2 linked regions of the Methanococcus maripaludis genome follow. The main gene of each other region encodes a partner of the protein of the gene in region 2 in a complex. Links are inferred from orthologs where the notes say so. Each region holds a gene or a part of one and is shown on either strand. Other genes may lie near its edges.

Evidence for each region.
Region 1: the proteins of wtpB (region 2) and wtpA are in contact, whole or in part, in a crystal structure (PDB 2ONK), measured with the Archaeoglobus fulgidus proteins. The link is inferred for Methanococcus maripaludis from one-to-one orthologs. Residues at the interface, in WP_010877607.1 of Archaeoglobus fulgidus: Asp44, Pro45, Ala46, Leu107, Gly111, Ser112, Ser113, Lys123, Val125, Asp126, Tyr208, Tyr209, Leu216, Glu219, Arg220, Tyr221, Leu222, Ser223, Glu224, Gly225; in WP_010877608.1 of Archaeoglobus fulgidus: Arg75, Glu79, Leu80, Arg144, Ser202, Glu203, Arg204, Lys209, Met213, Ile214, Arg215, Leu224, Glu226, Ser227, Gly228, Glu229.

The regions. Positions count from the first base shown.
Region 1 is NZ_JACDUL010000001.1:449,574-466,085, forward strand. Bases 8,987-11,924 are described here. They hold wtpA (tungstate ABC transporter substrate-binding protein WtpA), read right to left. Parts: upstream 11,004-11,924; coding sequence 9,969-11,003; downstream 8,987-9,968. Other genes in these bases: HNP90_RS02580 (ABC transporter permease), read right to left, coding at 8,987-9,093; modA (molybdate ABC transporter substrate-binding protein), read right to left, coding at 9,084-9,887; HNP90_RS02595 (hypothetical protein), read left to right, coding at 11,315-11,924. Outside these bases: HNP90_RS02530 (methionine adenosyltransferase), read left to right, coding at 1-498; HNP90_RS02535 (HAD family hydrolase), read right to left, coding at 504-1,295; HNP90_RS02540 (Era-like GTP-binding protein), read left to right, coding at 1,372-1,926; HNP90_RS02545 (cell division protein SepF), read left to right, coding at 1,933-2,319; HNP90_RS02550 (methanogenesis marker 8 protein), read left to right, coding at 2,346-3,197; HNP90_RS02555 (isopentenyl phosphate kinase), read left to right, coding at 3,221-3,994; HNP90_RS02560 (multiprotein bridging factor aMBF1), read right to left, coding at 4,002-4,478; HNP90_RS02565 (proteasome-activating nucleotidase), read left to right, coding at 4,780-6,003; HNP90_RS02570 (NAD(P)-binding protein), read left to right, coding at 6,058-7,248; HNP90_RS02575 (ATP-binding cassette domain-containing protein), read right to left, coding at 7,253-8,314; more of HNP90_RS02580, read right to left, coding at 8,311-8,986; more of HNP90_RS02595, read left to right, coding at 11,925-14,380; HNP90_RS02600 (hypothetical protein), read left to right, coding at 14,400-16,512. UniProt on the Methanocaldococcus jannaschii protein: Part of the ABC transporter complex WtpABC involved in molybdate/tungstate import. Binds tungstate and molybdate.
Region 2 is NZ_JACDUL010000001.1:315,842-332,240, reverse strand. What follows is about bases 6,242-9,066. They hold wtpB (tungstate ABC transporter permease WtpB), read left to right. Parts: upstream 6,242-7,182; coding sequence 7,183-7,950; downstream 7,951-9,066. Other genes in these bases: HNP90_RS01775 (site-2 protease family protein), read left to right, coding at 9,063-9,066; HNP90_RS01780 (ATP-binding cassette domain-containing protein), read left to right, coding at 7,963-8,901; hypB (hydrogenase nickel incorporation protein HypB), read right to left, coding at 6,346-7,020; HNP90_RS01795 (DUF2120 family protein), read left to right, coding at 6,242-6,328. Outside these bases: HNP90_RS01825 (LL-diaminopimelate aminotransferase), read left to right, coding at 1-655; rnc (ribonuclease III), read right to left, coding at 680-1,369; HNP90_RS01815 (TldD/PmbA family protein), read right to left, coding at 1,422-2,684; HNP90_RS01810 (protein translocase subunit SecF), read left to right, coding at 2,794-3,639; HNP90_RS01805 (preprotein translocase subunit SecD), read left to right, coding at 3,657-4,823; HNP90_RS01800 (flippase-like domain-containing protein), read left to right, coding at 4,877-5,899; more of HNP90_RS01795, read left to right, coding at 5,909-6,241; more of HNP90_RS01775, read left to right, coding at 9,067-9,665; HNP90_RS01770 (segregation/condensation protein A), read left to right, coding at 9,684-10,352; HNP90_RS01765 (DUF2226 domain-containing protein), read left to right, coding at 10,521-11,636; HNP90_RS01760 (hypothetical protein), read left to right, coding at 11,651-11,881; thsA (thermosome subunit alpha), read left to right, coding at 12,001-13,629; HNP90_RS01750 (prephenate dehydrogenase), read right to left, coding at 13,722-15,041; ald (alanine dehydrogenase), read left to right, coding at 15,354-16,399. UniProt on the Methanocaldococcus jannaschii protein: Part of the ABC transporter complex WtpABC involved in molybdate/tungstate import. Probably responsible for the translocation of the substrate across the membrane.

The sequences.
Region 1 (16,512 bases), 140 kb from region 2 along the record:
AAAGCAAAAGTTGAAGAAAACGCTAAAAAATACTTAGACGGTCACGAATTAGAAGTATGCATCAACACTGCAGATGATGATGAAGACTGTATCTTCTTAACTGTTACAGGAACTTCCGCAGAAATGGGTGACGATGGTTCCGTAGGAAGAGGTAACAGAGCAAACGGACTTATCACACCATTCAGACCAATGAGTATGGAAGCTACAAGCGGTAAAAACCCAATTAACCACATTGGAAAAATCTACAACATCCTCTCAAACATCATTGCAGAAGATGTTGCTAAAATCGAAGGAGTAAGGGAATGCCAGATCAGGATTTTGAGCCAGATCGGAAAACCAATTACTGAACCAAAAATCCTCGATATTGAAATGATTCCTGAAAATGGATTTGAATTAGAAGATTTAAGCCCTAAAGCTAAAGAAATTGCACAGAAATGGCTCGACAACATTACCGAAGTAACTGAAAGAATTGTAAGTGGAAACGTAACCACTTTCTAATTAAATTATTTTTTTTCATTCATGTAATTTTTAACTACATCGACTATCTCAGAGATATTTTCAATTTTTACCTGAGCAGTTTCAAGCGCTTTTTTTGACACGTTTCCATTTTGAAGAGTTATAACTGATAAATCACTTTCTTCCATTGCTAAAATATCGTTTGAAGCATCCCCCACCATTACAACGGTATAACCGTCCTGTTTTAAATTTAAAATAAGATCTCTTTTTAATTTATGGTGGGCTTCGGGCATTAAACACTTATTTTCAACCCCAATAATATTTCCAAGCCGTTCTATGTATTTCCTACTGTCTCCTGATGCAATAAATACCGATACCCCCATATTTTCTAGTGTCTGAATTGTTTTTGAAACTTCCGGGAAGATACAGCCTCCGGTTGCAACAGTATACTCTATCCTACCCGTTATCGTATCAGCAATTATTGCTGAACCATAATCTGTTTCAATGTCAAACCTTTTTAAAACTGTTAGAGGATCCTGAAGTTCTTTTAATTTTGTTTCAATATCTTTAAAAATTCCTGATTGGTCAATTGGCGGGTTGCAGTAAGTAATTCCCCAGTTTACACTGTTTAAAAAACTCGAAATTAAAATATCCGGATTTTTATTATCCAGGACTTCGAGAGGGTTTTCTTTTAAAATTACAAGACTTCTTCCTTTTTTTTCATCTACTATGTCCACAGTCTGACAGTTACACAAAAACTTCTGAGTAACCACATTTTTGATAATTCTTCTTATGCTTACAAGAGTACCCGATGCATCAAAAACTACTGCAAGTTTCATGATATCACTAAAAATTGTTATACATTAAATATTATGTAATTATTATATTTTATAATTAACAAACTTTGGGATAACTATGGAAGAACTTCAGTTTAAAATAGCACTTGTTGGCCCGGAAAACTCTGGGAAATCGTCTCTTGTAAACTCCATTTTTGGAAAAAACATTTCAGAAGTTTCAGAAGTTGGTGGAACGACCAAAATGCCTGTAAAAAAATTTTGGGGAAAAATCAAAATAGGCAAACAAAAAATTAATCCAGATTTTGCAAAACTCACGTTTGTAGATTTAGGTGGGCTCTACGCAGGCGAAAATAGATCGGTTGTTATGGTTGGAAGTGTTCTTGAAAAAACATATGCTGAAATTGATGACTCGGACTTGATAATCCACATAATCGATGGAAGTACTGACTTATTCAAAAGTTTCGAAAAATTGCACCACTTATTGAAATTCCGATATCGAAAACCTATTATAGTAGTTATTAATAAATGTGATTTGATAGAAAATTCCAAACGAGAAGATTTGAGAAAGTATGTTGAGGGGAGATTGGAAAATAAGGTTTTTTTCACATCCTCAACCACATACGAAGGTATCGGGGAATTACTAAGTACCATCATAGAAATATTAAGAAGGTGATCTGTGTTGTTAAAAAAAATCAAAAAGATGATTTCAGGCGATACATTAAAAACAAGCAGTCCTGTACCAATTGAAGAATACGTAGAACTCCCTGTAAAAGGCTACGAAGGACTTGAAACTGTAAAAATTAAAGTTTGCGACTTAGAAGACTTTAAAGATGCAACGGAAATAGCTGTGTTAACTGAAGCAGGCTATTTAGTTATTGCAAACACGATCAACCTTGAAAGAGACATTGATGATGATTACGCAAAAGTTTTATCCAGTTTAAAAGAAAAAGTTGGAAAAACCGGCGGAAAAATAGTAAGACTCTGCGAAACCAAAGTTTTAGCAGTTCCTTCAAACACCACAATCGAAAGAATGGTAAAAGAAGAAACCCCGAAAACGAAAGAATAACTAACTTAAGTTAAATGGTGACTCGATTGAATGAAGATATCCACGTAATGGAAGTTCTCGGAAACGCGAAAGTTACCGTAAAAAATGGGAAAGTTGTCGATGTTAGCGATCCCATACTATCATTTTGTCCTCTTTTTGCAAAACATTTTGAAATTAAAGAAATTAACAAAGAATCAATCCAGAAAAACGTTGAATTTCGGATTGAAAGTTTTGGGCTATTTACAAAAGACAGAGTTGTTTTAGACGATTCCCCATTTGTTGGATTTGGAACTTCTGAAATTTTTATGAGCGCTTTAAATAAAGGATTTTTAGATGCTGTTGTTATTGTTTCAGACTGTGCTGGAACGGTTGTTACAGATAATCCAAAACTAGTTCAAGGACTTTGTGGAAGAATTTCTGGAATTATCAAAACTACCCCTGTAAAAGAAGTAATTGAAAAAATTGAAACTGCCAAAGGAATAGTTTTATCAAAAGACGATGCTTCGATTGATCAGATCAATGGCGTAAAACTTGCAATTAAAATGGGCTACAAAAAAATTGGAGTTTCTGTTTCCAATTTGAAAGATGCTTTAGAAATAAAAAAATTGGAAAAGAATGATGTAAAAATCATAACTTTTGGAGTTCATACAACGGGAATAAGGCTTTCAGATTATGACGATTATCTACAATATATCGATATAATCTCAGCTTGTGCATCTAAAAACTTGTTGAAATCAAAATCACTCAATATAAAAGCTCAGGCGGGAAGCGGAGTTCCAATATTTGCACTTTCACAGTCTGGAAAAGAACTTTTATTTGAACGGTTGAAAGAAATTGACAGGCCTATTTTGATAACTACAAACGAAACTCTACCTTACTTTACAGAACCTCCTCAATAATCTTTTTTATTTGGTGTATATCCATGTTCGCAATTTTAAAACTAGGAGGGAGCATCCTCTGCGATAAGAATACCCCGTACTCGATAAACTGGGAAAATTTAGAAAATATCGCGATTGAAATAAAAGAAGCAATTGAACACTACAAATCCAAAAATGAAGATTTTAAACTTATTATTGTTCATGGCGGGGGCTCTTTTGGCCACCCTGTTGCAAAAAAATATCTTAAAGACGGAAAATTTGTAGATATGGGCAAAGGATACTGGGAAATTCAAAAAGCAATGCGTAAATTCAACAACATTGTAATCGAAGAACTTCAAAATTTCGAAATTCCTGCAGTTTCAATTCAGGCTTCATCCTTTATCACTTTTGATACTAATTGTAGTTTGCACTTTGACACAAACGCAGTTGAAAAAATGCTCGATAAGGGATTGGTTCCAGTAATCCATGGCGATATCGTAATTGATGAAAAAACAGGCAATTTCAAGATTTTTTCTGGAGACCATGCGCTTCCATATCTTTCAAAAAAATTAAACCCGGATTTAAGTCTTCATGCATCTGATGTCGATGGTGTGTGGGATTCAAAATTTAAAATAATTGAAAATATCAATTCAAAAAATATCGAAGATGTTTTAAAATCGTTGAAACCATCAAATAAAGAAGATGTAACTGGCGGAATGCATCTAAAAGTAATGGAATGCTATAATTTAGGCATTGAAACGATAATATTTAATGGAAATAAAAAAAGAAATATATACAATGCCCTTTTAAAAAATGTAAAAGGAACACTGATAAACTAATTTTAAATTATTTTCTGTTTTTAACTTTAATAAAGTCCCCAAGTGTAAAATCACTTTCATCATTGTTTGCTTCGTAATTGTAGTCTCCTTCTTCGTAGAAAGAAATTCCAAGTGCTTTTTCGAGGATTTTTACGTATTTTTCCTCAGGTTCGATTTCGTTTCTTTCTATTTTGTGAATGAGAGATTCTTTAATTCCAACAGCTCTTGAAAGTTCTTCCAAGGTCATGTTTTTCTTTTCCCTTGCTTCCTTTACCAGAGAGCCGTAATCTTCGACCAGAGTTTTTAAATTATCAAACATATCTTTTCTAGGTCTTTTAACTGGTTTTTCTTTTATTTCAGTTTTGAATACTGCCTTTGGTTTTCTAGAATATCCTTTCGGCGACATGCCAAACTTTGCACAAGCCTCGCATACATTCATTTCTACGCCTTCTACTCTTGTTTTAATGATATCCTTAACCTCTTTTCCGCAGAGTTCGCATTGCATACCTACACCTTAATATATTAAATTTAGAGATATTTTTAACCAATTTATCCAGATTACATAGCATTTAAATGGTAAATGCTTCATTAGAGAATATATTTTCAATTATTTAATAGTATCTATTTTGGTATTTATATAGTATATCCATAAATTTATATAGCTCAAATAAATTATAAACATATACCCTTATTGGAAAGATGTAAAAATGTTTTCGATGGGTGTAAAAACTGTTTTGCGAGAAAAAAAATCAATGAGAAAGCGCTATATAGCATCATTTTTATCATAATTATTATGGAGGTAAATCATGAGTTACCCAGATGATTATTCCACAGATATAGAAAAAAATAAAATGGATTTAAAAGAATTTAAAGAGAAAACTCAGATTGCAGAGTTAGAAAGTAAAGTTTTGAGATTGGAATTAAAAAATAAAGATGTAACTAGAGAGAACGTACAAATTAAAAAAGAAAATGAAATATTAAAGCGAGAACTTGATAAATTAAGAATTCCGCCATTAATACTCGGCACAATACTCGACAAAGTAAACGAAAGAAAAGCAGTTGTTAAAAGTTCTACAGGCCCAAATTTCCTTGTAAACCTTTCACAATTTGTAGATCCTGAAGACATTGTTCCAGGAGCAAGAGTTTGTTTAAATCAACAGACACTTGCAATTGTAGAAGTACTTCCTAAAGAAAAAGACTACCGAGCTATGGCAATGGAAATTGAAGAAAAACCAGACATTTCCTTTGAAGATATCGGTGGTTTGAACAATCAGATTAGGGATATTAAAGAAGTAGTAGAACTTCCACTTAAAAACCCAGAACTATTTGAAAAAGTGGGTATCGTTCCACCAAAAGGAGTACTGCTCTACGGACCTCCGGGAACTGGAAAAACACTTCTTGCAAAAGCTGTTGCATACGAAACCAACGCATCATTTGTTAGAGTTGTTGGTTCAGAACTGGTCAAAAAATTCATCGGTGAAGGTGCAAAACTTGTAAGGGATGTTTTCAAACTTGCAAAAGAAAAATCACCTTGCATCATATTCATTGACGAAATCGATGCAGTTGCAAGCAAAAGAACTGAATCATTAACCGGTGGAGATAGAGAAGTTCAAAGAACTTTAATGCAGCTTCTTGCAGAAATGGATGGTTTTGATTCAAGAGGCGATGTAAAAATCATTGCTGCAACGAACAGACCGGACATTTTAGACCCTGCAATATTAAGACCCGGAAGATTTGATAGAATCATTGAAATTTCAATGCCTGATGAAGATGGAAGGCTTGAAATCTTGAAAATCCATACTGAAAAGATGAACCTCAAAAATGTTGATTTGAGAGAAGTTGCAAAACTTGCAGAAAACATGGTTGGTGCTGACTTAAAGGCAGTATGTACCGAAGCAGGTATGTTTGCGATAAGAGAAGAAAGAGAATTCATCAAAATGGACGACTTCAAAGAAGCTATCTCAAAAATTACAGGTAAAAAAGAAAAATGCAGTTACGATATGCCACAATTAACCGTAATGTACGGATAATTAACTACTATTTTTTTAAATTATTTTTATTTTAAACTTTTTTAAGTGATGTTTATGAAAATTGGAATTATTGGAGCAGGCCTTGGGGGCCTATTAAGCGGTGCAATTTTATCAAAGGAACACTCAGTTACAATTTACGAAAAACTTCCATTTGTTGGAGGTAGGTTTACAAATATTCCTTATAAAGGGTTTCAATTAACTACTGGAGCTCTTCACATGATACCCCATGGAAATGACGGGTATTTAGCACAGACTCTTCGAAGAGCAGGTAGTAACGTAAAAATAGTAAATTCCGTGCCAGATGGATACTTTCGAGTAAACGGAAAAAATCACGAATACAAGGACATTTTTGGACTTGTTAATACAAAGGAAAAATTAAAAGGGTTGAAACTTGCTGCAAGCCTAAAACTTGGAAAAATTGACAAAAATATGCCATTTGGTGAATTTTTAGAAGATATACCCCTCGCTCTTGCGGTTGGAAACTCGTTTAGCGGTTGGGCTTTGAGTTTAAATGCATATGACACCCCAATGTCAGAAGTTATGGAAATAAGTAGATTATATCATAAATTTGGAGGCCCCGGAATTCCAGTTGGTGGTTGTAAGGGCGTTATCGATAGCCTCGTTGAAATAATTAATAAAAACGGCGGAAAAATTTATACTGGTCATGCAGTAGAAAAAATCGAAATTGAAGGAAATGGTGCATTTATTGATTCAGAACCCTTTGACATAGTAATAAGCAATGCATCTCCAAAAGTAACGGAAAGCCTTTCAAATGTTAAATTTATTGAAAAAGAGCCAGTTCCGTCAAAAGGAATAAAAATAAATGTTGCAAGTAAATCGAGTCTTGTAGATGGTGCAAGTGTTATATTTACAACTGATTGCGAAAGAATTAACGGTTTAAACCAGCCTTCAAATGTCGACAGGAGTTTGACAAAAGAAGACTATAACTTAATAATGCTACATGCAACCCAGATCAAAAATAATACCAAAGAAGAAATAAACCTTGCTTTAAATGATATCGAATCATTATTTGGTGGAAAAGACTACGAAGTGATATCCATTCAAAGTTACGGTAATGGTTGGCCTGTAAATCATGCTTCAAATGGAACTGACCTAAATCCAATCGTTAGAGATAATCTATTACTTGTTGGAGATGGCGTAAAAGGGGTCGGGGGAATTGAAGTTGAAGGTGTTGCGATGAGTGTCATTGCAGTTTTAAACCATATTGAAAAATTAAAAAAATAATTTATTATCTTATTATTTTGACACCTGATGCTTTGAACATCACACATAAATTTTTATTTTCTTTAATTTCCAAAGCTTCGAGTGAATTTGGTGTTATGAGAACTTTTATATCAATGCCGCCAATATCCAAAGTTAACCAGACCAGATGTCCTCTTTTTTGGATTTCTGTAACTTTTCCATTGAATACATTTTTTGCGGAGCTGTCAAAACATTTTAAAGCAACGATTATACTTTCTGGCCTAATCGATATTTTTACATTCTCACCAACTTCTGCAATATCAGAAGAATATATCTTTACTCCAGAAACATCCAAAACTGAAATGTCATTTGAAACTTCTTCCACTTTTGAATCGAGAATATTTGTACCCACAAAATCTGCAACAATTTCGGACGAAGGATTTGAAAATACATTTTCTGGAGTTCCATACTGATAAACTCTTCCGCCCTTCATTATCAGTACTTTATCTGCAAGACTCCAGATATCATCGAAATCGTGTGTTACGTGGAGTACCGTTGTTCCATATTTTTTTATTGCATTTTTAACGAGTACCCTAATCTTTTCTTTCGTTTTAACGTCCAGTGCACTGAAGGGTTCATCCATAAACAGGATTTTTGGCTTTATGATAAGCCCTCTTGCAATGGATGCCCTCTGCATTTCCCCACCACTTAATGTTTCGGGTTTTCGGTTGAGAAGATGATCGATTCCAAGCAACTTTGTTATCTGAAGAATTTCTTCTTTTATGATGTTTTTATCCTTCAATTTCTTTTTAAGACCGTATTCAATATTTTCATAAACTGTCATGTGCGGAAACAGTGCATAATCCTGATAAATTATACTTATATCTCTTTTTTCAGGATTTAAGTTCGTTATCTCTTTTTCTTCTACAAATATCCTTCCAATTTCAGGAGTATAAAACCCAAGCGCAGTTTCTAAAAGTATGGACTTTCCACTACCCGTTGGCCCAATTATTGTTACGTAATCTCCTTTTTCAACACTTAAATTAACGTCCTCTAACTTAAACTCGCCCAGATTGATATTTAAGTTTTCAACTTTAACGAAACTCAAAATTTCCCTCCTTCGTATTTCTCAAATATCAAAATCGCAATAAAGGATATCATTAAGAGTACTATTCCACTCGAAATCGCCATTCCAAGATTTCCATATGACATGTTTAGATACAACGTTATCGGGAGCGTTTCTGTATACATGTACGTTCCACCGGCAAGCATTAAGACAGTTCCAAACGTACCCATGCATCTTGCAAAAGCAATTATCGATGAAGCAAAAATTCCACTTCTCGCCATCGGAAGAGTAACATTTTTAAAAGTTTCGAACTCGCCGTATCCAAGACTCCTAGAAACAAGTTCGTATCTCGGATTAATATCTTGAAAAGTAGAACATACAATCCTTATTGCATAGGGGAGTGCTGTGAAAATCTGAGCTACAACTATTCCAAGTTTAGTAAATACCACCTTTATTCCAAAAAACTCCAATAAGTCCCCGATAAAAGTTTGCCCAAATAAAAGCAAAAGTGCAAGCCCCAACACAAGTTCTGGAAATGCTATCGGTAAATCAAGTATTGCTTTGACAATACTTTTTCCAGGAAATGAATATCTAGATATGGCATAGCCTGTAGGAATTGAAAATCCCAAAACAAATGCTGTTGAAATTAATGATGAATATAGCGATACTTTAAGAGAATAGATCATTTCTGGATGAAATAACGCGGCAAACACGTCTTCAAACTTTGGAACTAAAATGAGTGAACTTATCGATAAAAAAAGTAAAAATGTAAACAAAAATGTCAGAAAAATTGACATTTTTTTAAAACTAATTAGTTGCATGGGTTAAAACCCCACTTCTGCCAGAGTTCAAATGATTCTTCGGAAACTACATAATCATTGAAAGCTTTTGCAAATTCAACATCCTCTGCCATGGTGGTAACTGCAGTAGGTATTGTTTTTATGGTATTTTGATCTTTTGGTATTTGAATAACTACAATTTTTCCTTCTGATTCTGCCCATGTAACCATGTCTTCCCAGATTATAGTCGCATCTGCCTGTCCTGTTGCTTCGTAGATTAAAAGCTGGTTTACAGTAGGCGTGAAAACTTCAACATTTACATTTACAGCTTCCCATATTCCATTCTTTTCACATATGCTTTTAGCAGTTTTTCCAATAGCACATGCTTGCGGGTCCCCTAAAACAACAGATACATCTTCTCTTGCTAAATCTTCAAGACACGTTACATTTTTAGGATTTCCTTCAGGAACCGCGATTACTGGAACGTGGTCGACCACAGTTAAAACAGTTTCATTTAATATGTATCCTGCTTTCATTGCATCTTCAGTATATTTGTATGCACCAGGAATAAATACGTCACATTCACCGGTTGTGGTTAAAACACCGAATACTTCAGCACTTCCACCGTAATGAACCTGAACTTTTGCCCCGGTTTCGTTTTCAAAGTTAGCAATTATTTCATTCATAGGTTTCATCAAACCTGCTCCACAGCACAATCTTAATGTTTTACCATCGTATATCTTTTCAGAGCCTGCATCTGCTGAATTGTCGGTACAGCCTGCAAAACAGGTTAGAAGTAAAACTCCAACAATTCCTAGCACCAATATTTTTTTCAAATTATCACCGATTTATAGATAGTAGTAATTTTGCACATATGTTCAAAAGTAAAAAAGTGCAAAAAAAATAAGGGATTTTAATTATCCCATTACGACTAAGTCGCTTAATTCTTCAGGAACATTTCCAATAGCGATTGCTGGGCTAATTGCAGGTTGTCCTGAATTTTCGAACACTTCAGGGTGTTCCAATACCATTTTTGTAAAACTAACTCCTTCTTCGTAGTCATCTGCATTTGAAGGTACAGTCATTCCGTAAACGATTGGTTTTGCGAGAATCGTACTGTTTTGACCTTCTAAAATTATGCTTGTTGTAGCATAATCATCTGCATTTGCATAGTTTCCGAGGTTAATCTCATCAGGAAGTTCTATGAATGATAAGTTGTGCTGATTTGCAACACTCTTGTATATGAATAAGTAATCGAATGCACCAGTTTCTAAGGGGCCCAAGAGGTCTACTTCTTTGCTCCTCATGAATACTTTGTCTTCGTTAACATCAATGGTTGAAGGGCTTCTTACAAGGTAAGTTCCATCCGCATTTTCATCAACCATGAAGTTTGAATTTTTAAGCATTAGATTGTCGTAGATTGTTGAATCTCCGTAAGCTGTTTCTGCAAGCTGTACTACCATCTGGGTTCTGTATCCGCAGGGGTCGTCATTAGGGCTTGAAAAACCGTATTTTACTCCATCCCTTTGGAAAATTTCATACCAGTTGTCTGATGTAATTTCATCGTAGTACTGGCTGTTTTCAGTGTATGCGATAACGATTTCATTTTTTGAAACCATTACGTACCAGTCCGCATAGTCTGGCATCATCATATCAGGGATTAACGTGTAATCTGCAGAAGCCAATATTTCTGCGGTTTTGTTGAGTTCAGTTATTTTTCTAACACAAGCGACACTGCCTGCAGATTCTCTCTGAACGTCCACGTTAGGATATTCATCCTCGTACAATGTTTCATATTCCAAGAAAGGAACTGCAAGACTTCCTGCGTGGAATATTTTTAATACCTTTTCTTCTGAAGTGGAATCAGAAGCACTTTGGTCAACACATCCGCTGAACGCGAGAACAAGTAATATCCCGAGCGTTGCAACGATATTTAATGATTTTTTATTCAAAATACCACCACCATTAGGTTAACACCTATCTTATGTACTTAAAAATTATATATACATTACTAGATGATTTCAGACGTAATATTTTATAATTAAATATATTATCTATGTGGACTAGGTAACCATAATTAATTACATAAAATAAAAAAGACTTTTTTAAAGATTTGATGATATTAATAACGATATAATATGATTTTTTTAAATAAAACGTTAAATCCGGGATAGAAATATTGATATATGTAGGAAAATAGAAAAGTAATAACAATAGTTTCAACGCAGTATTTTTGATTTTATTCAGTCTTTTTGGTGAGGCCATGTATGCGGAAATGTCAAAAGAAGAATTATTGAAAAGGTTTGATGGCTACGTAATTTCGAAAGACGTTAAAGAAAAGACAGAAGCTACCAAAATCTTAGGGTACCTGGGAATAAAAGAAATTAAAAGTCGAATGGATGAGATTTTAAAACTTACCTTGGAAAATGACATTTCAATAAGATTAAATGTAATAACTGCGTTTTCAAACATTTTAAACAAATTTCCGGAAGTTTTCAGCGAATTTTTATCCTGCATATACTTCACTACAGAGTTTTCGAACAACATTCTCTCAGAACATGCCAAACATGCGATAAAAGCTTTTGAACCCGATGTAATTGAGAGGCATGTTGAACATTTTAAAAACGGAATTTACTCAAAAAATACGGAAGAAAGAATAAAAGGAATAGTGGGACTTTCTTTGATTTCAAGATTCAGCCCGGAATTTTTAGATAAAGCATTATCTGAAATTGTAATGGTATCAACATATGATAAATCCGAGTTGGTGCAATTAATCGCACTTGGAACTCTTGACGACTTTTCACAACTTGATAGAAACCTTTTGAGATATTCCCACCTTGTGTTCAATAAAAAAATGGATACAAAACCAGTCAGTTCTGTTAATACCAATGATGAAATCTCCAAATCACTAACAGACCTCGCAATTTCAGAAGAATTGGGTGAAAATACAATAATTGAATTGTTAAAATACCTATCAAATGAAAACGATTTTTATTCATTGCTCGCTGCAATTTCACTTAAAAACAATATTTCAGAAGTTAAAAATGCATTTTCAAAATATCCTTTGATATTTAACGACCAAATTTCAAAATTCTATAAAAAACATTTGAATAATATACAAGAGCTGGTTTCATGCCATTTGATCTTGGATATGTGCTGTATTTTAGATATGGAACCTAAAAATGTGGATTTTGAAAAGATATTTTACTACCTAAAAAAGAATATTTCTGGAAAGGAGCATTTATCAAAAGCATACTCCCTAAAAATCCTTTATTCATTGTTTAAAATGAAAAAATTGGATTTAGATGAAAAAATTGATGAAACGTTTGATAATTATCCATTTGAAAATATTTTAAAGGAACATCCTCTATGCTATCACTTTGGAATGCCCCTTTTAATTGAAAAATATAATACCTTACCCAAAGTCGATAAAAATCCGTATTTAATCAGTTCTCTTGATTTAAAAATGCGCTACATGGGCCCTGCAGAAAGATACCAGTATTTGAAATCTACTGAAAAAAATTTTGAAAATGAATACTGGCTTGAGCGATACGAAAGTGCAAAAAAAATTGGAACGGTTCTGTATTTTGACGAAGCTAAAGACTTTATAAACTTTGACCTTTTAAACCAGATTCTTCATGATGAAGTATACCTCGTCAGAAATATTGGCATATGGATGCTTCGAATACTTTCAAAATACGATGTAAAAATCCCTGAAAAAATTATTTTAGAAGCAATCCACAACCTAAAAAGTCCTTACTGGGAATTGAGACTTGAATACTACTTATTCTTCAACGAATTACTGGAAAAAAATTCAGAAATACTGAAAAACTTCAATATTGCATCAAAACTTAAATTTAGCTTGGGAAATCTCCACGTAACCGAAGAACATTCTCCTTCAAAAGCCATTATAAAAGATATTCTAAATAAAATTTTAGACAATCTAGAAAACCGTTCGGAAAATTTTCAGAACGAATTAAAAATTGTAGATTATCCCGAATCATATCTTGAAAACCCCGTATCTTCTGCTGCATTTCTGGAAAAATTAAAGATAATGTTGGATAGTTACATCCTAAAAAATGATGAAAAAAATATTTCAAAAGTATTAAAATTCCTCGAAACATATGAATCAAAAGTAGATTCTTCATATTTAATCGAAGAACTCGTAAAACTAAAAAAAGATTATGAAAGTGCAGATCATTTACTAAATAATTTAAAAAACAGGTACAAATTAATTCCAAAATCCCTTGAAATTCAAATCTCAAACAGTCTGAATAATCCGATAATTGAACACAAAATCGACGGGCTTGAAGAAATCCTTGTTTATTTAAAAGAAGGGTTCGAACTCAGCGAAGAAATGAGTATGAAGATAAAAGAAATTTTAATAATGTACAGGGATGAAAAACTTACAAAATCCTGCCTCAATATTTTAAATTTGCAATCAGATCTTGAAAGCAGACGAATAGTTCTTGAAAAAGAAGAATTTGATACCTATTTAAACGATCTAAAGGGGATCAAGGGACTATCTGATGAAAAAATAAAAAATATATCTCCAGAAGAACTTTACGTAAAATTAAACCATATTTTACATAAAAAATCAGATTACGATTACGAATCGATTAATTTCAACGACATACTGTATTTTTTATCTGATTATTCAAAAATTCCTTCCGTAATATTAATTACAATTATCCTGAAAATTTTAAAAAATGTAATTCATGACCCAAACTCAGATTTTTTAAATAAAATAGATGTTGAAAATTCAGAACTTCTGGATGATTTATACTATCTAACACTTTCAACAGATTACAGCATAATTTCAAAAAATGCACTTTTATTAACTGTAGAAATCGTTAAAAATAAACCAGAATGGCTTTCAAAGAATATCGCAGGAAATTCAAAAAATAGGGACTGGATTATATTCTTAAATTTATTTTTAGATTATCCTGACGATAAAGTAGTTGGAGAAACTCTCGATGCACTCGATTACCATGCTAAAAATTCAAAATATTACGCGTTCTCAAAGGAATTTCTTGAAAAACTTATTGTCCTACTGGATACCTCAAGCTGGACAAATTTCAAAAAAATTGTAAAAGTACTTAGCGATTATAGTATGGATAAAGAACTTTTAAACACCATTTCCAAACTTCTGATTGAAAAAATTGAAAAATCAAACGATGATTCTAGATTGGTATTATTGAGATTCTTTAAAATTCAGGATGTATCCAAAATAGACGAAAATTTGATAAATAAACTTTTTGAACTTAAAAAGTCTGAAAATTACGATATAAAAAGAGATATTGAAGAGATAGAATCAAAAATTATCTGATAATTACTGGAGCCACAATATGTATCAGAATATGCCTAAAAAAGACCTTACACCACTTTTTGATAAGTTTATCGAATCTAACGAGTACAAGGAAAGAGCGGAAGCTGCAAAAATTTTGGGATATCTCGATAAAGAAGAACTTGGAGAAAGACTGCAAAAAATTGTATTATTAAATTCCGATAATAATATTGCAGTGTTGCTAAATTTACTTAGTTCCATCAAAAATATTCTTTTAAAATATCCTGAAAAATCCGAAGAACTTTTAATATATGTTTACATACATACCGAATTTTCAAACCACCTTGTAAAAGAGTTTTCAAGGCAGATCATAGATTCGGTAAACCCTAAAGTAATCGATAATATCGTAGTATACCATACTTCAAAATTATATTCGAAAAATAGGTTTGAAGTTGTAAAAGCATTGTTAGTATTGGGATTTGTATCGATATATTCTCCAGAATACCTTAAGAATTCACTTCCCGAACTTTCGATGATTTCACTATATTCAAAATCAGAACTTTCAAAAATACTTGCTCAAGCAATACTTGACGAATTTGAAAATATTCCCAAATCAATTATAAAAGAATTAAAATTTTTAATAGAATCTCCAGATATCGATGAAAATAGTTGGGATGACACAAATGACGCATTTAAAAAATTAGTGATAATTAATTTAAAAAAAGAAATTAGTGATGACGAATTTTTACTTGTTTTGAAACATTTAACTGATTCAGAAGAAAAAAATGCAATTATATCTGCAATTACGCTTAAAAAATATGTTAATTTACTAAAAAAATTAAATGAATCTGAAAATGAAATTTCGGAAATATATCCCTCAATTTACAATGCATTGGAAAATAAAAATGAAATCGATGGATTGAATGCAATTTTAACTTCTGCGTACATAAGAATACTTGTTAATTCAAACATTACTTCTGAAAAAGCCTTAAAACTTATTAAAAATTTAGTTACTCGGTATTTAAACCATGATAACTATTTAATCAGTAGTTATGGGCTTGAAATGCTAAATTCTTTTGTTTTATTGAAAAATAGTGAACTGAATTTAAATATTGAAAAAATTCTCGAAAATAACAATTTTGGAAATATTTTAAGATATAACAGTTTAAACTATTATAGTGGAATTAAATTAATCGCAAATTTAGGACTTTATGATATAGTACGTCCGGAAATAAGCCCATATTTTAATGAAAGTCTCGTAAATGAATATGCTGAAGTTCCAAAAAGTATGAATTTTGAACAGTTTCGATCTCTTGAGAAAAAATTTGACAGCGAGGACTGGTTTTACAGGTTTGAAATCGGAAAAAAACTGGGTAATCTCACATATGCTGTTCCAAATGATATAAAATACAGCTATGGTTTAATTAACTCAGTCCTTAATGACCGTGTATATCTTGTAAGATCTGTTGGTGTATGGATACTTCACATCATTCTAGATAGGGGTTTTAAAATCCCTGAAAATTTGATAATTGAATCCATCTCGTGTTTTGATGATCCAAATATGGAAATACGGCAAGATTTGGCAATTTTTTACAATAAGTTACTTAAAAAATATCCTGAAATCTTGAATAATGTTGAAATAAAATCTAAATTTCAAAGCGCCCTTACAACTAAATATTTTACAGACCGATTTAATATTGTTCGGACAATTTGTGAAGATACCTTAAAATTAATTCCTAATTCAAAGGATTTAATCGGTTATGAAAGTAAAAATCTGGAAGAAAAGTTTGAAACACTTGAAAAGGCGTTGGATAATTTCGAACTTAAAAGATCTGCAGTAATCCGGCTTAAGGTAAAATTGAGAAGCTACATTAAAACAAAAGATAGCGAAAACATATTAAAAATACTAGAATTCATTGATAAACAGGATTTAACTGAAGAATTTTTTGATTTATTCTTTGAATTATGTTCTGTTAAAAAAGACTTTGAAATTGCAGAGAATATATTAAATAGACTGAAAAATAGGTTTCCAGAAGTTCCAAAATCACGCGAAAATATTATTTATGGAAATTTAGACGAAATGATAGTTTCAAGACGAATAGATGCATTAAATGAAATTTTGGAATACATTCTAGAAGGTTTTGAGATCGATGGAAAAATTATTAAAAAAATAA
Region 2 (16,399 bases):
ATTCTACAAAGAAGCAGTTGATTTCGCATTTGAAAACGATTTGATTGTTCTTCAAGACGCAGCATACGCTGCATTAACTTACGGCGACAAACCGCTTTCATTCCTTACAGTAAAAGATGCAAAAGAAGTCGGTGTCGAAATCCACAGCTTTTCAAAAGCATACAACATGACCGGATGGAGACTTGCATTTGTTGCAGGAAACGAACTTATTGTAAGGGGCTTTGCAGCAGTTAAAGATAACTACGATAGCGGACAGTTCATCCCAATTCAAAAAGCGGGAATTCACTGTTTAAGACACCCTGAAATCACCGAAAAGACAAGGGCAAAATACGAAAGAAGACTCTCAAAAATGGTTAAAATCTTAAACGAAGCAGGATTTAACGCAAAAATGCCCGGAGGAACATTTTACCTCTACGTGAAAGCTCCAATTGGAACAAAAGACGGCGCTAAATTTGCAAATGCTGAAGAGTTCTCACAGTTCATGATAAAAGAAAAACTTATTTCAACCGTGCCTTGGGACGATGCAGGCCACTTTGTAAGAATGGCAGCATGCTTTGAAGCATTCAAAGACGGTGAAATTTCAATCGAAGAAGAAGACAGAATCTTAAACGAAGTTAAAAGAAGATTAACTGAAGTAGAATTTGTCTTTGAATAATTTTAAACTTTTTTAAATTTTTAATTAATTTTTATTTTTTTCAAGTTTTAAAAGTGCATTCTTAGCAGCTTTCATTTCAGCTTCTTTTTTACTTTTTCCGGTCCCCTTTCCAAGCATCTTTCGCCCAGATTTTACAGCCACAATAAATTTTTTATCGTGGGGTTCACCAACTTCTTCTAAATTTATGTATTCGATAGTTTTATTGTTTAATTCAGGAAATTCTTGCAATCTGGTTTTATAATCTATAAACAATTCTTTTGAGTTTTCTTCAATAATTGGAATTATATGATTATTTACAAACTTTTTAGCTGAATCTAGCCCTTGATCTAGATATATTGCTGCGATAAATGCTTCAAAAACGTCCGAAATTATTGCGGGTTTATTGTATCCTTTAGAATTTAATTCGCCCTTTCCCAAAAGCACATAATCGTTAAATTTTAACTTTTTAGCATATGTAAAAAGTGCACTTTCACAGACGTATTTTGCCCTCAATTTAGACATTTCTCCTTCAGATAAACTTTCTTTTTTAAACAGGTATTCACTAATTATTAACTCTAAAACAGCATCCCCTAAATATTCCAATCGTTCATTATCTTCTAAATTGGTATTTTTCTGTTCATTTACGTACGAAGAATGCATGAATGCTCGTTTAAATATATCTAAATCATTAAATTTTATATCAAGTTTCGAAAGCAGCTTTTCAAAATTTTTCATCAAACCCCCTACAAAAATAAATTTAAAAAAATAGTTAATTATCAGTTTTTAATTAAACAAGGATTTTTCCACTGAACAAAAGTGGTGGTGAAATTAATTTTCCTCTTTGTTCAACTCTATCGAGCGGAGTTGCAGTTTTTAAGATTTCAAAGATATTTCCTGAGAGAAGTCCTTTTTTAACAGGTGTTTTTTCGCCTTTTTTCATGATGTAGCTGTTGCTGATTTCAACTGAAAAGTCCCCTGTAATCGGGTTTGCAGTATGCGTTCCAATTAATGTGTTAATGTAAAGATATTCATCAATATTTTCAATTTTTCCAACAGGCTCAATTACGATATTTGTAGGCCCTACTGATGGAAGGCTTGAATATCCTCTGCTTGCATTTCCGGTTGACTCTTTTCCTTCGATATTTGCCCTTTTTATATCGTAGAGGTAGTTTTTCAAAACACCATTTTCAATAAGCATTGTTTTTTGAGTTCTTGTTCCTTCCCCGTCAACAACTGCGGAATAAAGCGAGTAATCTCTTGTTCCATCATCTTCAATTGTGATGTTTTCTCCAAATACTTCTTCACCGAGTTTATCTTTTAAAACTGACCTATTTCTTTGAACATTTTCAGCGTTAAATGCAGGAATAAGTGTGTAACTTAAAAGTGAGTTCAAAGCTCTCTGATCTAACACGATATTTCCTTCAAATTCCGTTTTTATCGCATTTGGATTTTTCAAAAATTCTACAACGTTTTCTGCAAGTTCTTTAACGTCGAAAATATTGTTTTTTGTTAAATAGTCATACGCAGTTTCCCCGTTATTGATTCCAGCAATTGATGCAGAGTAGTAGGTATTTTCTTCTTCAACATCAACCCCGTTTGAATTTAAAATTCTCGAATATCCGTAAGAATTTGAAACTCCTCCGTTCACGGTTGTAATTTTATTTTCTTTTAAGATATCTTTCATTTCAAAGAGTGCATCGATCAACTCTTTTTCAGTCAGGGTTTTTACATTATCATATAACATTCCCTTTGGATGTTTGTATTTTCTAGGGATCGAAAAACTTGTATCTGAATCATAAATTAAATTTTCCATCGCCTTATTTACCACATCAACGTCTTTTTTAGAGGAATATGCAAATCCAACGTTTTTATCTTTAATAACCCTTACTCCAATTCCAAAGTCATCAGATTCCTCAATACTATCTAAATTTTCCCCATCAAGCTCTGAACTAAAGTGTTTTCCTTTTGAGATAAATACTTCAGTTTCAAAACCTTTATTTTCAGAAGTTTCCATAATTTTATCGAGTAAGTATCCTAAATCTGTTTCCATGATAGCACCAATATAATTTCCATATATTCGTTTTTTATAGTTCATAAATATTTAAATAATATTGTTTTTTAATAATTGATGTTATGAACTCTATTTTTGGAGGGAGAGGATGAATATCAACTATAAGGTGTTAACAATTATTCCGTTAATTTTAGCACTACTATCTTTGGCCCTTGTATCGGTACATGGGCTCAAAGAAAGCATTGACGTAAGTGGGGGAACTGAAATAAGTATCCTCGCATCTGAAAACACAGATTTAAGCGTCTTAAAAGAAAAATTACCCGATTCAGAAGTCAAAATATCTGAGTCTTCAATCGGAACATTTGTTGTAATTAAATCAGGCCTTGATACTGACGTGGATTCAGTAAGGGCAGTAGTAAAAGAATTTTTTAACGTGGAAGACCTTTCAGAGTTAAGCTATACTGAAAAACAAATTGGTTCAGTTTTGAGCGGTAAATTCTGGGAAGAAGGAATGAAAGCAGTAGGATTTGCATTTATATTCATGGCAATTGTTGTTTATGCAATATTTAGAACACCTGTTCCAAGTGGGGCTGTTATTCTTGCAGCAGCATCAGATATGGCAATTGCAATAGGGGGAATGAGTTTATTTGGCATTCCAATTTCAACTGCAACAATTGCGGCACTTTTAATGCTTGTTGGTTACAGTGTCGATACAGATATCATGCTTACAACAAGGGTATTGAAACGGAGAACGGGGACGCTTGATGAGAGAATTTCTGGTGCAATGAAAACAGGAATAACAATGTCGCTCACGACAATTTTTGCAATGGCGGTATTGTATCTCGTAGTTACATTCGTGGTTCCTGCAGCAGATGTACTTGCAAATATCGCAGCAGTACTTCTTATCGGATTGATTGGCGATTTAATGCTTACCTGGATGACAAATGCAGGGATTTTAAGGTACTATATGACCGAATACAAAAAAGGGAAGTAATTTAACGAGGAGATAGAATGAAATTGCTAAAAGACCCTAAAGTAATAATTCTTTTAGTATGTATTTTGGCCTCCTTGCTACTTATTGCATTTAAGGGGATTTCCTTTGGTGTAGATTTAAGTGGTGGTTCTACAATAGTTTTACAGACTGAAACTGAGCTTTCAGAATCTGAAATGACAACTGTAAATGAAATATTAACAAGTAGGCTTAATACAAATGGACTTAGTGACGTTAGAATTTACCCTAGGGGAAGTGACGAGGTAGTTATTGAAATACCCGAAAGTGCGGATTTAGACAGAATAAAAAAGATTTTAACGCAACAAGGGGTATTTACTGCAATAATTGATAACCAGACTGCATACACAGGGCAAGATATATCTTATGTTGAAGAACCTGGAACAACTGCTTCAGGTTACGGGGTAGGATTTAAATTAACTCTTGACGGGGCACAAAACTTTGCAGATGTTGCTTACGGAAAAGGAGGATATCCTGTAGAACTCTACATGGATGATAATTTAATAAGTTCCCCGATTCTTTCAGCAGACCTTGCAGATGGAAATATACACCAAAGTCAAGTAATAACTGTTGCAGGATCAAATCCAACTGAAGATGATATCGATGAAGCTTGGGTTATTTACACAGCTTTACAATCAGGTTCACTTCCTGTAAAAGTACAGATTGAATACATCAGTTCGGTATCCCCTACTTTGGGATCAGAATTTATAAAAGGATCAGTAATTGCAGGATTGTTTGCATTCATTGCAGTTGCAGCAGTTATTTCATTTAGATATAAAAATCCAAAGATAGTTCTTCCAATCCTTATAACTGGATTTTCAGAAGTGCTTTTAATCTTGGGTTTTGCATCACTCATCAGCTGGAAACTTGACCTTGCATCAATTGCAGGAATTATTGCAGCAGTGGGAACGGGTGTTGATCACCAAATAGTTATCACCGATGAAACAATTGCTGGTGAAGCTAAAAAAGTAACCAAAAGTATTAAAAGGGCGTTCTTCATTATATTCGGTGCAGCGGCTACAACAATTGCGGCAATGCTTCCATTGTTTGTGATGGGTATTGGAATGCTCAAAGGATTTGCAATAACCACTATCGCAGGTGTTTTAATGGGAATTTCAATTTCAAGACCTGCATTTTCGAGAATAATACAATACGTATTAAAGAATTAAGTAATACTAGTTAGATAAAATAAATCACCTACTTTATTTTTTTCGGGGATCAGATGGACAGAAAACAGCACAGGCTTTTAAGAAACATTGTTGTATATGGACTCGGTATCTCCATAATTTCTTTTATAATTTACAAAATAGGCATTTTTGAAGTCTATGCAGTTTTGGCATCGGCAAATGTTGGAATCTATTTATTTGCGGTTTTTATTTATTTGGTAACCCTGTACGTCCTTTCAATAAGATGGAACTACCTTTTAAAATTAAATGGCCACAGTGCAGACCCTAAAAATCTTCTTCTATTAATTACCATGGGCCAATTTATAAACAACGTAACTCCGTCAATGAAAGGAGGAAGTGAACCATTTAGGGCGTATTATTTGTCAAAATTAGAAAAAATACCTTATCACGTTTCATTTTCAGCAGTTATAATCGAAAGAATACTTGATAGTGTTATATTTTTGATTTTCAGCTTTTTTGTACTAATATATTTCGCTTTAAAAGGCGTAGTTTACACTCAAGCTTTTGCTTTGGCGTGGATTTTAGTTGTATCCCTAACAGTTTCTATAATTTATATTGCAATGCATAAAGAGTGGGCTTTTAAAATAACACTCCAAATTGCAAAAATTGTTACTAAATTTTCTTCTAAAACATTAAATGAGCAAAAAATTAGGGATACGATAGACAAGTTCCAAAAAACAATGATATTCTTTAAAGGAAATAGAAAAGGAATGATTACATCACTGTTTATTTCATCAGCTTGGTGGATGTTAGATATTTTTAGAATTTATGTATTATTTATTGCAATAAGTACCCATGTAGCATTTATCTCGGTTGCATCAACATACCTCGTGGCATTGCTTGTTGGAATTTTACCGACTCTTCCGGGAGGTCTTGGAACAAGTGACACTGCAATGATTGCAATGTATTCTTTCTTTAAAATCCCTTATTCAAATGCGGCAGCAGGAACCCTTCTTGATAGATCGATATCATACATTGGGGTTACGATTATTGGATCAATAGCCTTTAAAATAATAAAGAAGAAATCCAAAGAAAAGGGTTACGAAGTTGAAAGTTAGGTGAGTATTATGAATAATTTGAACATGATTATGGGAAGACTTGTAAAATCAATGGAAGCTTTCAAAGGGTCAAAGCCGGTAATAAATAAAGAAGGAATTCTTTCAGTAAGAAGCGTTTGTAGGGATCCAGAATTTGAAAAATACAATTCTATAAAAGAATATTTAACAGAAAAACTCGTTCAAAATGGATTTGAATTGGCATCCGAAGATGATATTTTAGAAATGGCTACAAAAATAAACGATTTACTCGGAGATTCAGATACTTATACCGATGAATTTGCATTCGAAGGTGTTAAAAGTGGATTTGAAGACATCGGATGCGATTGCGATTATGTTGTTGGAAAAAAAGGTAACGCGTATGTTGGAATTAGTATGTGGTATGAAAAGACTGCAAAAGAGCCAAAATTCGTCGAAGTAATGGCAATTTAAAATAAAAAAGAATTTAGTTATTTTTGATTTTTAACTTCTTCAACTGTTTTTTTAATGAAATTAACAACTTCTTCAACGCCTTGATAATGTTTTATTGCTGTAAGAAGTACTTCCATATCCTTGTTGATTTTTTTTGCATCGTTTAACATTTTTTGAGGGTCTGCACCAACAGCTTCACAAATGTCTATTTTGTTGATTATTGTCAAATCTGCGGTTTTAAATATTTCAGGGTGTTTTTCAACGGTATCGTCCCCTTCAGTGACACTAACAACAACAGTTCGTTTGTGCGTTCCAAGATCAAAATCTGTTGGGCATATTAAATTTCCAACATTTTCGATAAATATAATATCTAAATTATCAAGGTCTAAATCATGGAAACAATGTCCGACTTGGTGGGCATCAAGGTGGCATTCTTTTCCCGTATTTAAGGGAATAACTTTAACACCGTGTTTTTCCATTCTTCCTGCATCGTATTTTGCGATGACATCGCCAGCAATACATGCGATTTTGTATTCATCTTTTAAATTATTGATCAAGTGTTCTATTAAAAGAGTTTTACCGCTTCCAATTGCACCCATGAAATCAAATGCAGCAATCCCGTGATCTTCCAATATTTTCCTATTTTTATCTGCATTTTTTTTATTGGCCTTAATTATGTCTTTTCCGATATTCAAAACGTCGACAAAATGCATTAACATCACCTTAAATTAGCCATAAGTTAGAAGTATAGATAATTTCAAATCTTATTTTATAAAAAAGGGTATTATTTGAAAAATAATTAATGAATTATAATTACCATTACTTTAATATATTAATTCTAGCTATTTACATATAATTCGGTGTGTTGTGATAATTTGAAGGCAGATAAAGGATTTAATTTGTTATTTTTGGTAATTTCACTATTTTTACTCTCATTTGTTTTACTTCCTTTGTTAAACATGATTTTAAATCCAGGAAATGTTGAAGGTGCAATTCACGATTCGGAAGTAATTAAATCTCTTCTTGTAAGTATAAAAGCAGCAGGTACTGCAACTGTTCTCGCGATTTTTTTAGGGATTCCTCTATCGTATTTGCTTGCAAGATATCATTTTACTGGAAAAAATGTAATCGAGGCAATTATCGATATTCCAATGGCAATTCCCCACTCTGTGATTGGTATCATGATTTTAGCATTCTTTTACGGGACTTCAATTGGAAGGGGGATCGAAGATATCGGTTTTGAAATTGTTGACAATTTCTGGGGAATCGTTGTAGTAATGCTCTACGTTGGACTTCCTTATATGGTTAACAGCGGAAGGGATGGATTTTTAATGGTTGAAGAGGAGCTTGAAAATGTTTCAAGGACACTTGGTGCTTCAAGAATGAAGACTTTTTTTAGTGTTTCCTTACCTTTAATCAAAAATAACATGGTTTCAGGAAGTATTTTGACATTTGCAAGAGGTATTAGTGAAGTTGGGGCGATATTGATTGTTGCATATTTCCCTAAGACGACACCAGTATTAATTTTGGATAGATTTAATGAATATGGGCTTAGCGCTTCAAAACCAATTTCTGTAATTATGATAGTGCTGAGCATTGCTTTATTTTCGGTATTTAGACTTGTGAGATATACTAAGAATTAATCGGGGTGCATTATGCTTAGATTAGAAAATTTATGCAAATCTTGGAAAGAATTTCAACTTAAAAGTGTAAATTTAGAAATTGGGGATAATTACTGTATACTGCTCGGCCCGAGTGGTGCTGGAAAATCAGTTATAATTCAGTGCATAACCGGGATTTTAAAACCTGATTCTGGAAAAATATATTTTGATGGTGAAGATATAACCGATATACCTCCAGAAAAACGAAATTTTGGTTACGTTCCTCAAAATTATGCACTTTTTCCACACATGAACGTTTATAACAACATTGCATATGGAATGAAACTTAGAAAATACCCTAAAATAGAAATTGAACAGAAAATAGAAGAAATTTCTGAATTTTTAAGGATTAGTCATATACTAAATAGAAAACCAACGACGTTGAGTGGTGGGGAACAGCAAAGGGTTGCAATAGCAAGGGCACTTGTACTCGATCCTAAAATCTTACTCCTCGATGAACCAACTTCTGCACTCGATACGAACATAAAAGAAAATGTAATTTCAGAATTGAAAAAAATTGGAGAACTGGTTCCGATAATACACATAACACACGATTTTGTAGAAGCAAAAACACTTGGAAACCAGATCGCAATATTGATAAACGGGGAATTAAATGATTTTGGAGATTCCGAAATTTTCAGAACTCCTAAAAATGAAAAAATAGCTAATTTTTTAGGTTACAATGTCATAAATGAAGAAAAAGAATCATTTGCGGTAGCTCCTGAAGAAATATTGGTAAAAAAACATGCAGATACCGATACTGAAGAATATATTAAAGGAAAGGTTGAATCAATGGTTGATTTTGGATATTACAAAAAAGTATCTGTCAATATTAACGAAACAGTTGTAAAAACCATAACTGATGGCGAAAATTCTGTAAATGTCGGGGATATTGTATCTATTAAATACAAAAGAAAAGTTCCAATCAATTAATTAAAAATTCATTTTTACATTTTTTAATTTTTAAAATACGATTTTTTTATATTTTTAGAGATAAATTACTTTAAAAGCACTTACTATTTTAAGTAGATTAAATAAAGATAAGGTCAAGTATTTTAAGAGGAATATTTTGGATTATTATCTGGTGAAAAATAATGAGTTCATTTAAGGGAATTTTTGGATTTAACCGCATTGAATTAAAAGATCTGCTGATTTCATCACTTGCAATAGCTCTCGTAGTGGTCTGGCCGAGAGGATTTCCATCGTTTAATTTGGGATTTCTTTTGCAATATGTTGCAGCATTAATTACCGTTGGAATTGCATTTATTTTTCACGAACTAGCACACAGGACTGTTGCAAGACATTTTGGAGCATGGAGTGAATTTAGGGCTTGGTATGAGGGACTTGGAATTGCTTTATTTTTAAAGGTACTTCTTGGATTTACATTTATTGCACCAGGTGCTGTGTATATCCATAAAGATTACCTAACAACAAAAGAAAACGGTTTAATTTCGATAGCAGGGCCTTTAACAAATATTGTACTTGCAATTTTATTTATGGTTCTTCCGATACCTGCAATATACTATTCAGGATATTACATCGATATTGCAGGATTTGGATATTACGTAAACATATTTTTAGCATTTTTCAATATGATTCCAATATATCCATTTGATGGCTCAAAGGTTATGCGATGGAATTCCTTAATTTGGGCTGCAATCTTTATTCCCCTCGTTGCATTATATTTCTTCGTCTAAAATTCAAGGAATGATAAAATGGAGTTTGACCTCTGGGTTAGGATCATTAAAGAAAGCATTGAAAAAAAGGATGTTGATCCGTGGAATATCAACATTTCCGAAATAACAGATGAATACCTTGGAACAATAAAAGAACTTAGAAGATTTGATATACGGCTATCTGCCGATGTAGTTTTAGTTGCAGGAATTCTTTTAAGATTAAAATCGCAGGTACTCTACGGTGAATGTGAAAATGCATTTAATGAAGAAGAGGAAGAAGTTTACGAAGATGATTATCGAGATGACGATTATACCGAGCCTGAAGCTGTAGAAAAACCTAAAAAAGAAACAGCTAAAGAGGTTAATCCCGAAAGCATGACATTAGATGGTTTGATCAGTACCCTTAAAACGGAACTTAAAAAAATTAAGGATACAAAGCCAAGAAAAAAACGAGAAGTTGTAAGGCCAACTGCACTGTATAATCTCGTCGAAGAGATGATTGAAGAAGACGATATTTCGGATATCATGGAATTTTTGGTTTTAGAACTTAAAAAATCGGGCGGAAAATTTACATTTCAGAATAAATTTAAGACCAGAGAAGAAATTATAAAGAATTTTTTGCCTGCATTATACCTTGCAAACGATGGAAAAATTGACATCGGTCAGGAAAATCTGTTTGAAGAATTAAATTTGGAATTAAAGAAATAATTTCTATTTTTTAGAGTCAAGTGTTTTGTTTTTTACATTTCATTTTTTACTTTTTAACAAATATTTAAATCGTATACACATCAATTTTTTCGAAAACTTTACATATTAATTGAACAAAAGTATAATTATTAGAATATATGTTCATATAATATGAATAAAGGTAGTGGTATGTTAAGAAAATCATTTTTACGAGACATGGAAAAAATAGACAGCTCTATTGTCGGAATTGGAGAAATCACTGCAAATGGGATAAATAACGCTGTTTTTGCACATGTAACAAACGATAAAGAAAAGGCAAAGGCTGCAATAGATTCTTTGCTTTCTGCAGAAGACATATCTAACGAAATTCAAAAAAAGTGTATAAAGATAATCGCACTTCAACAGCCGGTTTTTGCATCTGATTTAAAAATTGTAATGTCGATAATCAAGATTCTAACGAAATTCAAGGAACTTAGAAATACAGCTTTAGATATTGCGCATAAAACTTTACAGAATGAATTGAAATACTCCCCAGAAGAGGTAGAATATTTCAGCACACTTGGAGAATATTTAACGTTTGCAATAAAAAATATGATTTCGATGTATTTTTTAAAAAATCACACTGGATTAGATGATTTTAAGGTATGTATTGGAGAATTTGAAAAACTTTGCGGGGACACGAAAGAAATATTGAAAGGATATTCTATCGATGAATTTTACACGGTTTATGATGATAAAGAACCTAAGTTTTCTTATTTAAAAAGTGGATTGATGCGATATACTGGTAAATCCGCTTTGGAAGTTTTTGATGAGAAAATATACCGTAATATAACTGAATTTGAAGTTTCCATATATTTACTTAATGAACAGGACATGGAATTTTTTTCAAATAATTATCATGATATAGGTCTCGAACCTAAAAAAGAAGTTATAAAACAGGAATTTGATCGGGAAAGTCTATTAAAACAGTTAAATATCAAAGCTCCAACTGATGAGGAAATAGATTCGCTCGTAGAATCGTGTTTTGAATCCGAAGAGGATATTGAATTTAAAAAGTCAATCGTGGTTCGGGAAGTCAGTAATTTTTTAGATGGATATTTGAATAGTGTTCAGCATACGTTTGATTTGGAGATATATAATGAAAAAAATCAATTAAAATGTATATGTAATATAAATGTAAAGAAAAAAAAGTTTTTTGGACTTTTGGGGAATAATTTCGATACTTTTTACATTAAAAATAATTTAAATGAAATTATATCTAAACACACAGATGCAGACGTTTTAATCAATATTACAACAGACTAGTTTTTGGTGGTTTTATGAGGGCTTATTCGGTTAATCGCGGAAAATATATCGTGACAGATAATGGTTTTGAAAAATATCTTGGAGAATATAAACTCATTAGTGGAATCAAAAAAGAGAAAGTTAGAAATGTTTCCGAAGAGGATATTGAAAAAACCATACTTCTTGAAGATTTAAGACTTTGTGGAAAGATTGTTGAATGGTTAAATAAAGATATAGAACGTATAGTTAAAATATTGCATGAATAACCCCTTTTATACATCATTTAGAAAAATTAAATCAAAATCTTTATATATACCTTCATAGTCATATACATACCGAAGCAGTACATTTTACCAATCAACATTTTTAAAACAGAGGTGTAATTATGGCACAACCAGGAGTTTTACCTGAAAACATGAAGAGATACATGGGAAGAGATGCTCAAAGAATGAACATCTTAGCGGGAAGAATCATCGCAGAAACAGTAAGATCAACACTCGGTCCAAAAGGAATGGACAAAATGTTAGTCGACGACTTAGGGGACGTTGTTGTTACAAACGACGGTGTTACAATCTTAAGAGAAATGAGTGTAGAACACCCTGCAGCTAAAATGTTAATCGAAGTTGCAAAAACACAGGAAAAAGAAGTTGGCGACGGTACAACAACAGCTGTTGTAGTTGCTGGTGAATTATTGAGAAAAGCTGAAGAATTATTGGACCAAAATGTACACCCAACAATTGTTGTAAAAGGATACCAAATGGCTGCAGCAAAAGCTCAAGAATTGTTAAAAGCAATTGCTTGCGAAGTTGGAGCTCAAGACAAAGAAATTTTAACAAAAATCGCAATGACCTCAATTACTGGAAAAGGTGCTGAAAAAGCTAAAGAACAATTAGCTGACATCATCGTTGACGCAGTTTCAGCAGTAGTTGACGAAAACGGAAAAGTTGACAAAGACTTAATCAAAATTGAGAAAAAATCAGGCGCATCAATCGACGACACCGAATTAATCAAAGGTGTTTTAGTTGACAAAGAAAGAGTAAGCGCTCAAATGCCTAAAAAAGTTGTTGACGCAAAAATTGCACTCTTAAACTGTGCAATTGAAATCAAAGAAACAGAAACAGATGCAGAAATCAGAATCACTGACCCTGCAAAATTAATGGAATTCATCGAACAAGAAGAAAAAATGTTAAAAGACATGGTTGCTGAAATCAAAGCAAGCGGTGCAAACGTTTTATTCTGCCAAAAAGGAATCGATGACTTAGCACAACACTACTTAGCTAAAGAAGGAATCGTAGCTGCAAGAAGAGTTAAAAAATCCGACATGGAAAAATTAGCTAAAGCTACCGGTGCTAACGTAATTACAAACATCAAAGACTTATCAGCTCAAGACTTGGGTGATGCAGGTCTCGTTGAAGAAAGAAAAATCTCCGGAGACTCAATGATCTTCGTAGAAGAATGCAAACACCCTAAAGCAGTTACAATGCTCATCAGAGGTACAACTGAACATGTAATCGAAGAAGTTGCAAGAGCAGTAGATGATGCTGTTGGTGTAGTAAGCTGTACGATCGAAGATGGTAGAATCGTAGCTGGTGGAGGTTCAACAGAAGTTGAATTATCCATGAAATTAAGAGAATACGCAGAAGGAATCAGCGGAAGAGAACAACTCGCAGTTAGAGCATTCGCGGATGCTTTAGAAGTAATCCCAAGAACCTTAGCTGAAAACGCAGGACTCGATGCAATCGAAATCCTCGTTAGAGTTAGAGCAGCACACGCAAGCAACGGCAACAAGTGCGCAGGTTTAAACGTATTCACTGGAGAAGTTGAAGACATGTGTGCAAACGGTGTTGTTGAACCATTAAGAGTTAAAACACAAGCAATCCAATCAGCAGCTGAATCAACAGAAATGTTACTCAGAATCGACGATGTAATTGCTGCAGAAAAATTAAGAGGAGGCCCTGACATGGGCGACATGGGCGGAATGGGTGGCATGGGCGGAATGCCAGGAATGATGTAATTCCCCTTCCTTCTTTTTTATTTTTGGAAAACAATATTTATATATTTAAATATATTTAAAAAAGTATTCGGATTTTCGGGCAATATGTAAAATTAATATCTTAATTTTCCACCGATATTTTTGATAATTTCATTGAAAATTTCTTCCAATGTCTTCAAATCGTCTTTTTCATAAGAATTTATCCTGAAAGTTGCACTTAATTCATTTTCATCAATTTTATCTCCAGAATATGTGTCAATTACTTCAATTTCAAATTTATGGGTTAGCAATTCAAGAATTATGCTTAAATCAATGTCTTTTTTAAATAATACTGAAATATCTACGAAATATTTTTCTAAATTTTCAATTTTCCAATCTTCAAGTTCCTTATTTTCCATCAATGAAACGTTTGAAATATTTAAAATTACTTCCTTTTCGTTCTGTTTTAAAACGATATTGTCAGAGTAAATTTCTTTTAAAATGCCATAGTGCACGTTTTCAGAATAAATATGTTTTAGACCGATTTCTTTTCCAATAGATTTTAATAATTTTTCAGTTTCTTTTGAAATTGCGTAAACTGCTTTGTTAGAGCAGTTAAGTCCTCTTTTAGTTTCATTTCCAAAATGTTTTGCAGAATTTTTCATGTTTTCTACAAAACTATCTCTATCTTTATTTTGGACGATTTCACTTATATTTTCGCAGTTTTTGATGAATGTATCATGAATAGTTTTTATCTGCGGGTTGTGCATCTGGATATCTGCATAGAGGTACGGGTTTTGTCCGATTATCCTTGCAATAATATTTATCATGAGTTCGTAAATTGGCGATGCAAAGTTTTTGGATTCTTTTATATCGATTCCAAGATCTTTTAAGGTTGATCCAAGTGAAATATATACAAAATGAGTTAAGCCCTGAACCACACCCATGATTTTGTCGTGTTCTTTTGGGGAAACGACAATTACCTTTGCTCCTTCATTTTCCAAAAATTCCTTAACTTTTTCAAAAAATGGATTTTTTTCCTTTTCAATTGGTGTGAGAATTACAACCTGCCGATTTAACGAAGGAGTTTCTGGCCCAAACATTGGGTGTGTTGGGAGTACAAATACGCCACTCTTTGAAAACTCTTTCATCAATTCTGAAGGCCTTTCTTTTATCGAAGTGATATCTATTAAAAGTGAACCTACTTTTACATGCGGAGCAACTTCTTTAATCACGTTTTCAGTTACATTTATTGGAACAGAAATTATTACGATATCTCCTTTTTTTGCAGCATCGATGTTGTCATTTATATATTTTACACCAAGTTCTTCTTCAACATCTTTTCCTTTTATCAAATCTCTTCCAGATACGATTACATCGTAGCCTTTGTTTTTAAGAAATGACGCAAACCATTTTCCAAGCCCGTCAGTTCCGCCGATTATCGAAATTATCATAATTTTTTCCATTTTTAGTTTGATTGGATTATATTATCTCTTTTATTGTATAAGTTGTTCTTGCATAATAAAATTTTTACATTTTTTTAATAATTTCTGATAAATTTATCATAATTTTCTTATAATAGGGCTCTATTATAAAAAATGGATGTGTGGTATTTTGGAACAACTAATGCCCGATTATTACATTCTAACTCTTGAGTATATAAATGAAGTCGAAAATCGCATGAAAGGGATAAATACGATGTTGCCGTATTAGGTGGCAGTAACTTATGAAAAAAATGTAAAAAGTAGAGATAACGAGGGATTGACATGCTAATTGGAGTACCAAAAGAAATCAAAAACAATGAAAACAGGGTAGCTATCACACCAGCGGGTGTAGAGGCTTTCGTTTTAGCCGGACACAAAGTATACATCGAAAAAGCTGCAGGTCTTGGAAGCGCAATTACTGATGAAGAGTATGTATCTGCAGGTGCTGAAATATTGGAAACTGCAAAAGAAGTATTCGACATTGCAGAAATGATAATTAAAGTTAAAGAACCACTCGAATCAGAATTTGAACTTTTCAAAGAAGGACAAATATTATTCACATACTTGCACTTGGCACCAGAACCACAGCTCACAAAAGCACTTCTCGACAAAAAAATCACAGGAATTGCATACGAAACAGTTCAGCTCGATGACAGAAGCTTACCTCTTTTAACTCCAATGAGTGAAGTTGCAGGAAGAATGTCAATCCAACTCGGTGCACAATTCTTGGAAAAACAAGAAGGCGGTAAAGGTGTTTTATTAGGTGGTGTTCCTGGAGTAGAGCCTGCTGAAGTTGTAATTGTTGGTGGAGGAATCGTTGGTACAAACGCTGCAAAAATTGCAATCGGAATGGGTGCAAAAGTAACAATTTTAGATGTTAACACAAGAAGACTCGCATACTTAGACGAACTCTTTGGAAACAAAATCACAACTTTGATGTCAAACAGCTTCAACATTTCAAAAGCAGTTAAAAAAGCAGATTTACTCGTAGGATGTGTTTTAATCCCTGGTGCAAAAGCTCCAAAATTAGTTTCAGAAGAAATGGTTAAAACAATGCAGCCAGGTTCAGTAATTGTTGATGTTGCAATCGACCAAGGTGGATCAATCGAAACAATTGACAGAATCACAACCCACGACAACCCAACTTACGAAAAATACGGAGTTATTCACTACGCAGTTGCAAACATCCCTGGAGCAGTTGCAAGAACCTCAACGTTCGCGTTAACAAACGTTACACTCTCTTACGCATTACAGATCGCAAACAAAGGATACAAACAAGCATTAATTGAAAACCCTGCTTTATTAAAAGGATTAAACACAATCAACGG